3 regions of the Pseudomonas sp. HS6-2 genome follow, and region 2 is predicted to be linked to each of the others. Evidence: riboswitches for the same ligand, from Rfam matches in the RefSeq annotation. Region 2 holds a riboswitch; each other region holds the start of a gene.
What was found. Region 2 has a riboswitch for cobalamin ahead of ACOKS3_RS17960 (ABC transporter substrate-binding protein). Riboswitches for the same ligand answer to the same signal wherever they lie in the genome.

Region 1 (3,269 bases), 930 kb from region 2:
CGCCTTGGCGCAGGTAGTGCCAGAGGCGCTCGGCCGGCTCGCCGGTGACTGTTCCGAGGCCGGTCAGCTCCGGGTCCGGGCGGTCATCGCCGGGCACCAGAATCAACTGCACGCCCCGTGCCGCCAGCTCGACCAATTGTTCGACGCCATAGCGCCAGTAACCGACACCGCCGTGCAGCGACACCAGGATCACCTTGGCATGGCGCAGGACCTCATCGACATACAAATCGACCGAGGCATGGTTCTGTACCTGCATCGGGTTGGCCAGGCGCAGGCTGGGGAAATCGTCCGGCAGTTGCTCGGCGGTTTCGGCGAGCAATGCCAGGTGCGAATCGCCGCTGCAGAGGATCACCAGATCGGCGGGTGTCTGGCCGAGGTCGGCGATGCTATCGTCCGGCACGAAGCCGCCGGGCTGGGTCCGCAGCAGGTGCATGGGTCAGGCGCCCAAGGCCTGGCGCAGGCGCGCTTCCAAGTGCACGGCATCGAGGTCCTGGCCAATCAGCACCAGACGGGTGATGCGTGGCTCGTCGGCGCGCCAGGCGCGGTCGAAGTGCTTGTCGAAACGGGTACCCACGCCCTGCACCAGCAGGCGCATCGGCTTGCCGGGGATGGCCGCGAAACCTTTGGCGCGCAGGATGCCGAACTCCACCACCAGCTGGGTCAGGGCATCGAGCAGCAGGCTTTCGTCGGCTTCGGGCAGGTCGATGGAGATCGAGTCGAAGGCGTCGTGGTCGTGATCGTCGTGGTCATCGCCGTCATGGTGGGAATCGTGGTGGGTACGACGGCCATCGATGTGCGCCTCGGCCTGCGCGCCCACGCCCAGCAGTACTTCCAGCGGCAGCCGGCCGCTGCTGGCCTCGATCACCTTGACCGCCGGTGGCAGCTCCTCGGCCACTTCGGCACGGACCTTGGCCAGGCCTTCGGCGTCGATCAGGTCGGCCTTGTTCAGCACCACCAGGTCGGCGCTGGCCAGCTGGTCGGCGAACAGTTCGTGCAGCGGCGATTCGTGGTCCAGGTTGGGGTCGAGCTTGCGTTGTGCGTCGACCTGGTCCGGGTAGGCGGCAAAGGTACCCGCGGCCACGGCCGGGCTGTCGACCACGGTGATCACCGCGTCGACGGTGCAGGCGTTGCGGATTTCCGGCCACTGGAAGGCTTGCACCAGGGGCTTGGGCAATGCCAGGCCGCTGGTTTCGATGAGGATGTGATCGAGGTCGCCGCGGCGTGCGACCAGCTCGCGCATCACCGGGAAGAACTCTTCCTGCACAGTGCAGCACAGGCAGCCGTTGGCCAGTTCATAGACGCGGCCGCTGGCTTCTTCCTCGGTGCAGCCGATGCTGCATTGCTTGAGGATTTCGCCGTCGATGCCAAGCTCGCCGAATTCGTTGACGATGACCGCGATGCGGCGGCCCTGGGCGTTGTCGAGCATGTGGCGGAGCAAGGTGGTCTTGCCCGAACCGAGGAAGCCGGTAACGATGGTGACGGGGAGCTTGGCCAGTGTTTTCATGTCGCGTTGCCCTTGGCAGGTTGGCGCGGGCACACGGGACGAAAGCCGCGGGCCAGGCCGGGCTTGTTCGCCACCGGATCACCCCGCCCGGTTTAAAGTCGAATTCGTCTCGAGGCAGGTCTCCTGGCTTGCACCGTTCCAGCTCTTCGCAGCAAGAAGCTGGCGGGACGACGCCTTCCCGCGCGCGGCGCAGTGGCTGTGTCGATCCGTTGTCGGTGCGCACAGTTGCGGGGGCAGCCGCGGCTTGTACCGCGTTCCCGTCTTAGCTTCGGCAGGGCCGAAGAACCTCGAAGTCGCAAGGCTACGCGGGGGGTGGCGGGGGGTCAACTGGTGTCCGCCGAAAACCTTGCAGCGCTGACAGATCGAGCGCCGCCCGCGCGGCGCATCGCGAGCTTTGCTCGCTCCTACGTTTGTTTCGGGCCAGTTATTCCTGTGGGATTTGCGCGCGAACGCCTTGGCGCATGACGCGATATCGCGTCGTACCAACAAGGCGGTCGCGCGCGCCTGTCACAGGCATTACTGTCCCGAAACAAACGTAGGAGCGAGCAAAGCTCGCGATGCGCCGCACGGGCGGCGCGCGATCTGACAGGCGCTGCAAAACTACCGGCGAACACCTGCCAGCCCTCACACAATCACAAACCAAGCATCCATTGAAAGGAACCGGTGGCACACGCCAATGCCTGATGCTGTGCCAATTTTCAACTTATCTATATGTTGTATCCCTGCTGCCCCCATCGAAACGGAGCCGGCATGAAGAAAATCCCGCTAAGCCAACGCAAGGACGATCACCTGGATATCGTGCTGACCGCCAGTACCACCGCGCACGGCGTGGACCCCGGCTGGTCGGCGCTGCGCTTCGAGCACTGCGCATTACCCGAGATGGCCCTGGACGACATTGACCTGAGCACCGAGCTGTTCGGCTGTGCCCTGCGTGCCCCGCTGCTGATCAGCTCCATGACCGGTGGTGCCGAACGCGCACGCTTCATCAACCAGCACCTCGCCGAAGCCGCCCAGGCACTGGGCATCGCCATGGGTGTGGGCTCACAACGGGTAAGCCTGCGTAGCGACCAGGACCAGGGCCTGACCGACGAACTCCGACGCCTGGCACCGGATGTGCCGCTACTGGCCAACCTCGGCGCCGCCCAGCTGCGAGAAGCCGACGGCCTGGACCTGGCGCGCCGCGCAATCGACGCCCTGCAAGCCAATGCCCTGATCATCCACCTGAACCCCCTGCAGGAAGCCGTACAGCCTGAAGGCGACCGTGACTGGCGCGGCGTACTCAAACGCATCGAAACCCTGACCTCCCAACTGCCGACGCCGGTGATCGCCAAGGAAGTCGGCGCGGGCATTTCACCCCGCGTGGCGCGCATGCTCTGCGACGCAGGTGTAGCCATGGTCGATGTAGCCGGTGCCGGCGGCACCAGTTGGGCAGCCGTGGAAGCCGAGCGCGCCAGCACCGCCGCCGAGCGCGAGGTCGCCATAGCGTTTGCCGACTGGGGCAACCCGACCGCGCACTGCCTGCTGGCGGTACGCCGCGCCGTGCCGGAAATCGGCCTGATCGCCTCCGGCGGCGTGGCCAACGGCGTCGATGCCGCCAAGGCCATTCGCATTGGTGCCGACCTGGTTGGCCAGGCAGCCCATGTACTGAGTGCGGCGATGATCTCTACTCAGGCAGTGGTGGAACATTTCGAGATTCTTCTGCGCCAGTTGCGTATCGCCTGCTTCTGCACCGGCTCGCGCAACCTTGCGCAACTGCGCCGGGCGC
Region 2 (3,269 bases):
GGATGTGCGCCTGGGGTTGCAGGTGAACAACCTGTTCGATCGCGAGTATGTGGCGTCGGTATTCAGTGACGAGCAGTGGGTGATGGGCGCGCCGCGGTCCTACTTCGCTACCGTGGATTACACCTTCTGACTTGATGGCCATTCGCGGGACAAGTCGGATCGCCCCGCGAAGAGGCCGGCACAGGCGACACAAAAAAACGCTATCGGAAGAAAATGAAATAGTTATAAGATAACGTTTCATTTGACATTCATTCCTGCCTGCGACCCCTCCATGACCAGCGCCTCAGCCCTCCCCACTCAGCTCACCCAGCGCCTGCAGAGCATCGATGCCCTGCGCGGCCTGGTGATCCTGTTCATGCTGCTCGACCACGTACGTGAAACCTTCTTCCTGCACCGCCAGGTCAGCGATCCGATGACCATCGATGCCACCGACCCGTCGCTGTTCGCCAGCCGCACCCTGGCGCATCTGTGCGCCCCGGTGTTCGTCCTGCTCACCGGCCTGTCGGCCTGGCTGTATGGCGAGAAATACCAAGGCCGCAGCGATGTGTCGGCGTTCCTGTTCAAGCGCGGGCTGTTCCTGGTGGTGCTGGAGTTCACTCTGGTCAACTTCGCCTGGACCTTCCAGCTGCCGCCGAGCGTGGTCTACATGCAGGTGATCTGGGCCATTGGCGTAAGCATGATCGCGCTGTCGCTGCTGGTGTGGCTGCCGCGTCCTGCCCTGCTCGCCCTGGGCGCGCTGATCATCGCCGGGCACAACCTGTTCGATGGCCTGCACTTCGGCGTGAAATCGGCCCTGCATGTGCCGTGGGCGATCCTGCATGACCGCGGCTGGCTCGACGTCTCGGAGAACCTGCGCCTGCGCACCTCCTACCCGGTGCTGCCGTGGATCGGCGTGATCGCCCTGGGCTACGGCCTCGGCCCGTGGTTCGCCCGTGGCAGCGACGGCGGCGAGCGCCAGCACCGCCTGCTGCTGGCCGGTGTCATCGCCTTGCTCGGCTTCATGGTGCTGCGCATCTACAACGGCTACGGCGAGGCGCCGTGGAGCGGCTACCCGAGCGTCACCCAGACGCTGATGAGCTTCTTCAACATCACCAAGTACCCACCCTCGCTGCTGTTCCTGGCCCTGACCCTGGGTTGCGGCCTGCTGTTGCTGCGCGCCTTCGAGCGCGCCGGGCTGGCCCGCTGGATCAGCGCCCTGGCGGTGTTCGGGTCAGCGCCAATGTTCTTCTACCTGCTGCACCTGTACGTGCTCAAGTTGCTGTACCTGGCGTGCGTGGCGCTGCTGGGCCTCAACCATGGTGACTACTTCGGCTTCGACGGCATCGGCGCGGTGTGGCTAAGCGCGGTGTTGCTGGCCGTTGCGCTGTACCTGCCCGTGCGCTGGTTCGCCCGGCTCAAGGCGCGTCGGCGTGACATCGCCTGGCTCAAGTACTTCTGATTTAAACGTTTTCACCCGGAGGTCTGATGGTCTACCATGCGGCCCGCCGGTTTCCGCCACGGAACTAACAGGGAATCCCAGGCCCGCCACAATTGGCGCGCCAAACGGAACTGCCCCCGCAACTGTAGGTGCCGAGCCTGCTCCATCGATGCCACTGGATCAATGATCCGGGAAGGCCGGAGCCAGGTGACGACGCACCAGTCAGGAGACCTGCCGGCATACATTCACCAACCGGCGGGGTGTCCGGGATGGCCATCTGTGCTGCCCTCGCGCCTGCGAGGGCCGGCGATGCCTGTCCGTGCGTTCCTCACCAGAACTGACCGATAGGAGATCGCCCCGCATGCTGCTGCGCTTCACATCCTTGCTGGCGGGCCTGAGCCTGACTGGCCTGGCCCAGGCTGCCGCCACCCACTACCCGCTGACCGTCGACAACTGCGGCGCGCCGCAGACTTTCGCTCAGGCGCCCGAGCGCGCGGTCACCATCGGCCAGGCCGGCACCGAGATGCTCTATGCCCTGGGCCTGGGCGACAAGCTGGCCGGCACCTCGCTGTGGTTCAACAACGTGCTCCCCGAATACCAGGCGGTGAACGCCAAGGTGCCGCGCCTGGCCGACAACGACCCAAGCTTCGAGGCGGTGGTCGGCAAGCGCCCACAACTGGTGGCCGTGCAGTTCGAGTGGATGGTCGGCGCTCAAGGCGTAGTCGCCACCCGCGAGCAGTTCAGTGAGCTGAAGATCCCCACTTACCTGCTGCCCTCGGACTGCGAAGGCAAGGACAACCTGGTCGGCGCCGACGGCACCCGCCTGCAGGCGTTTCAGGTCGAGAGCCTCTACAAGAGTGTCAGCCAGCTGGCCGAGATCTTCGACGTGCAGGACCGTGGCGCGGCGCTGAACAACGACCTCAAGGCACGCCTGAATAGTGCGAAGCAGCAGCTGGCAGGCAAGGACCTGTCGCAGACTTCGGCACTGTTCTGGTTCTCCAGCGCCGACCTCGACATCGACCCCTACGTCGCCGGCCGCCAGGGCGTGGCCGACTTCATGCTGCGCACCCTGGGCGTGCGCAACGTGGTCGAATCGACCGAGGAATGGCCGACCGTGGGCTGGGAAACCCTGGCCAAGGCCAACCCGACCTGGCTGATCATCGCGCGCATGGACCGCCGCCGCTTCCCTGCAGACGACTACCAGAAGAAGCTCGAATTCCTGCGCAGCGACCCGGTGACGAAGAACATGGACGCGGTAAAGAACGACCGCATCATCATCCTCGACGCCGACGCCATGCAGGCCGGCATCCGCCTGTTCCGCGGCCTGCAGACTTTGTCTGCGGCCTTCGCCAGCGGTAAAGCGGCGCAGCGATGAACGCCCTGCCCTACACCGCCCTGGCCGTGCTGGCCCTGCTCGCGGCCGTGCTGGCTGGTACCGCCATCGGCGAGACCAACCTGCCACCGAACTTGGTCTGCCAGGTGCTGGCCAACCACCTGTGGCAGGCCGGCTACCCGGTCGACCCGATCGATGCCGGCATCGTCTGGAACTACCGCCTGACCCGCTCGCTGGTCGCTGCCGCTTGCGGTGCAGGTCTGGCGACCTGCGGGGTGATCCTGCAGGCTCTGCTGCGTAACCCTCTGGCCGAGCCCTACCTGCTCGGGCTGTCCGCCGGCGCTTCGACCGGTGCAGTGCTGGTCGGCCTGCTGGGCTTGGGCAGTGTCACCCTGAGCATGTCCGGCGGCGCCTTCATCGGTGCCCTGGCAGCCTTTGCCCTGGTGCTGGTGCTGGCCCGTGCGGCCGGGCCAAGCAACAACAACGCCCAGGTGATCCTCGCCGGCATTGCCGGCTCGC
Region 3 (3,269 bases), 530 kb from region 2:
CTGCAGTTGCTCGGCAGTGAAAACCTCCAACGGCAGGGCGTAGCGTGCGGCGAGTTGCTGCAAACCTGGCTCGTCGGCCTTGCCAGCGATGCTGGCAAAACCGCGAAGTGCTGTGGCGCTCAGGCCGTGACGCTGCAGCACTTCATGCAGCAAGGCGTCGAGGGCGTCCGCCGAGCAACCCCGACGGCAGCCGAAGCCGGCGTACAGCGCCGGCAATGGCTGATCGATGGCCATCAGGCGTGGCTAGAGCGGCGATACAACCAGGCGCTGAGCAGGCCCAGGGCCACCCAGAAGGCCGCGTTGGTCAGCCAGGAAGCGATCTTGAACTGAGCCTCCAGGGCTTCGGGGGCCAGGCTTTCGTGGACTTCCGGCTGCGGAGCGCCGATTACGTGCGGTACCACCAGCAAGACGGCGCCCAGTGCCTTGAGCAAACCATGGCGTGCGAACACCAGCAGGGCCAGGCCCAGTGCGGTCGCGGCTGCGGTGCCGACCCACCAGCTCTGGCGCTGACCGAGGTCGGCGGCAGCTGTGCCTGGCAGTTCCGGTGGCAGGCCCAGGGTTGGAGCCAGGCAGAACACGGCAAAACCGGCCAGTCCCCACAGCGCCCCAGTGCTGGTACGGCCTGGCTCATGCAGGCTGTACAGGGCGGCGAGGATCAGGGCAAAACCGACGGCAACCACCAGATTGCCGCCGGTGGTCGACAGGATGCGCTGCCAGCCATCTGCTGGCGACCAGGCTTCCTCGCTGTGGCTGTGGCCAGCGCTGGCCTTTTCGCCGTGGCTGTGTTGCTCGGCTGCGGGGGCCGCCGTTTCATAGGTTTCCGCCTCGAGGATCAGCGGTGCGACCCAAAAGCTCTGCAGCAGGGTCAGCAACAGAGCGGCGAGCAAGCCGCTGAAACCGGCAGTGCGGGCGATACGCTTGATCATGGCAGCCTCAGTGGCAAGGGAAGGCGGCGCTGTGGCGGGTGTCGTGCGCGGCGTTGTGCACGGCTTCGATGTGCGAGAACCCGGCAAAGTACACCAGGCACAGGCCGAGCAGGCTGGCACTGACGGCGATGACCACGCGCTGGCTGAGGGTGACGGGGGTAGTAATGCTGTGTTTGGCGCTGGTGATGGGCATGTCGCGATCCTCTGCTTTGCTTTTTGCTTTTGCTTTCTAGAAGGCAATGGGGACACGCGCGGCAGCCCCGGGCACGGGGCGCCCGAGGGAATGCGACAGCGCCCGCCCACCGCGGGGTGTTCATGAACGCCAGGCCGGTCTCCGGGCTTGCGAGGAGGAGCAGGGCTCCTTGAAAAGCATCACCTTCCCATGCCGGACTGCGTGGCACAGTGGTCTGGACGCTTCGCTCGCTTACCGTTGCGGGGGCAGCACCGGATTTGCCCGGCCCTGGCAAGGGCCTGCGACGCACCGATTTCCCGTTTCACCCCCAATGGGGGCACCTGACGCAAGGCGTAAGGAGAGCACGCGGTGAAGGTGGCGTCAAATGCAATGGCATTGAACCGGGGGGCAGGGGGCATCATGAAACAAGATCAGCGGCTGACGCCCGGCCCGAACCTCTGTTTTTTGCACAGTCCAACGTAAGCAAGGCCTCGCTTCGCCTGGCTGGAGGTACGCACATGAAACGCAAGACTGCATGGGTTGTCGTGTTGTCCGGGTTGTTGTTGCTCAGTGGCTGCTGGCCTTACTGGCACGACGGGGATCACCACCACCACCGGCATTACTACGATGAAGATCGCGGCGGGCACCAGGACTATCGTCGTTACTGATGCAAGGCGGCATTGGTTATCCACACTGGCAGGTGGCTGGATGTTCATGCCGCCAGGTGGCGGTGGTGGGCATGGTGGGGGACATGGCGGCCCACGCTGACTGTACTGAAGCAGACGGCTGTTCGCTCACCGGCCAAGGGCTGGGCGGATAGCCCGGCTGCCGTCATGATTCTTCGAGCAACCGCCCAGGGTTGAAGAAGAACGATGCAATCATGACGGCGCTGATCACACCCAAGGCGTCCGCGACCAGCAACAGGAATTCGCTGCCAGCCCCCGGCAGCGCCTGCTGGCTGATGGCGAAGCTCGTCCCATGGGGGAAAGCTGCGATGCCCAGCAGGGCCAGCGCCAACGCGGCTGACAGCAGCTTGCTGTAGGTCCTGCCGAACGCCAGCGTGTAGGCCCAGAACACAAAGATGCTGAACACGGCAAGGCCTGTTGAAATCACGAACTGGGCGAGTATTTCCAGCCACCACACCATGGACCTCTCCTGAACGGTGCATTTGGTCGATACGCATCAGAATCATGGCTGATTGAAATCGTTCCGCTCGGCTAAAGAAATAATGCGAAAGTCGCAAAGTTGCCAGTCATGGGCCATTGCCCATATAGCAAACAAGAATATTGTGCTGTGCACTTTGCGCAGTACCATGGGCACACGAGAACTAAAAAAGGGCGTTCGGCTTGGCCACTCTTTCGTCAGTTATCGATGGGGCAGCAGGAGCGTGTCGCGTGAAGCGTTCAAGATCGGTCGCAGGCGCAATACTGTTAACCACTTTCGCCACGCTGTTGATGGGCGGGTGCGCACAGAATCGGGATGTACGGGATGGCCATGATTATACGTCCGGTACTACCGACAGAAGCACACCCGTTTATCTAGGGTGTGTCAAAGGCGAACTTCAAGGTAATGTGAAAACCTATGAGGTCGATGGCGACAACTCGGTGAAACTGTACGTCGAAAGTACCGACCCTACCCAGGCCGCTGGTTTGGTAGAACTGCGCGGAACGGGGACCGAGCGTCAGTTCACGGCCTACCAGCGCGACGCCTGGTACGACCATGGCAGGCTGCTCGATGCTGCATTGATGTGTAAAAAAGCCTGATCCATTGATCTGCAAGTGCAAAAAGCCCGCGCACATGAGAGCGGGCTTTTTGCGATGGGTGCTGATCCATCAGCGGGGTTCATTCTAGGGGATAGGGCCGTCTTGCCCATTCGACGGAAGTCTTGCGCGGTTGCAATCAAGCCTGCGCACGACCTTGGTGGATTACTCCTGTGGCTCGATCCCGGCTAGAATGGCCCATGTTCCAGTCAGGTTAATCGCAAATGCCAACCGTTCGTATCCTCTTCTGCGCTGCACTCGCTGCAAGTCTTGTTGCGTGCGCCAACCCGGGCAAGCCCACTGCCAGTAAGCTCACTGCAAAATCCCCGGATGTGTACGCCGCCTGCGTACTGCCAAAGTGGCAGGCACTGTCCCCCCAGACCACGCAAAAGTCCATCAGCCATGGTTATC

Region 1: it holds a riboswitch for cobalamin, as region 2 does, so the genes downstream of both, cobW (cobalamin biosynthesis protein CobW) here and ACOKS3_RS17960 (ABC transporter substrate-binding protein) in region 2, are expected to answer to the same signal.
Region 3: it holds a riboswitch for cobalamin, as region 2 does, so the genes downstream of both, ACOKS3_RS15550 (CbtB domain-containing protein) here and ACOKS3_RS17960 (ABC transporter substrate-binding protein) in region 2, are expected to answer to the same signal.

Annotation. Positions count from the first base shown of each region.
Region 1 is NZ_CM143906.1:2,946,031-2,949,299, reverse strand. It holds gene cobN (cobaltochelatase subunit CobN) at 1-433, opposite strand, end outside; gene cobW (cobalamin biosynthesis protein CobW) at 437-1,504, opposite strand; cobalamin riboswitch at 1,601-1,809, opposite strand; gene fni (type 2 isopentenyl-diphosphate Delta-isomerase) at 2,255-3,269, shown strand, end outside.
Region 2 is NZ_CM143906.1:3,875,387-3,878,655, forward strand. It holds gene ACOKS3_RS17950 (TonB-dependent receptor) at 1-130, shown strand, start outside; gene ACOKS3_RS17955 (acetyltransferase domain-containing protein) at 272-1,438, shown strand; cobalamin riboswitch at 1,469-1,670, shown strand; gene ACOKS3_RS17960 (ABC transporter substrate-binding protein) at 1,779-2,792, shown strand; gene ACOKS3_RS17965 (FecCD family ABC transporter permease) at 2,789-3,269, shown strand, end outside.
Region 3 is NZ_CM143906.1:3,347,869-3,351,137, reverse strand. It holds gene ACOKS3_RS15560 (cobalamin biosynthesis protein) at 1-216, opposite strand, end outside; gene ACOKS3_RS15555 (CbtA family protein) at 234-926, opposite strand; gene ACOKS3_RS15550 (CbtB domain-containing protein) at 934-1,119, opposite strand; cobalamin riboswitch at 1,235-1,458, opposite strand; gene ACOKS3_RS15545 (hypothetical protein) at 1,617-1,766, shown strand; gene ACOKS3_RS15540 (hypothetical protein) at 1,930-2,244, opposite strand; gene ACOKS3_RS15535 (hypothetical protein) at 2,493-2,861, shown strand; gene ACOKS3_RS15530 (hypothetical protein) at 3,083-3,269, shown strand, end outside.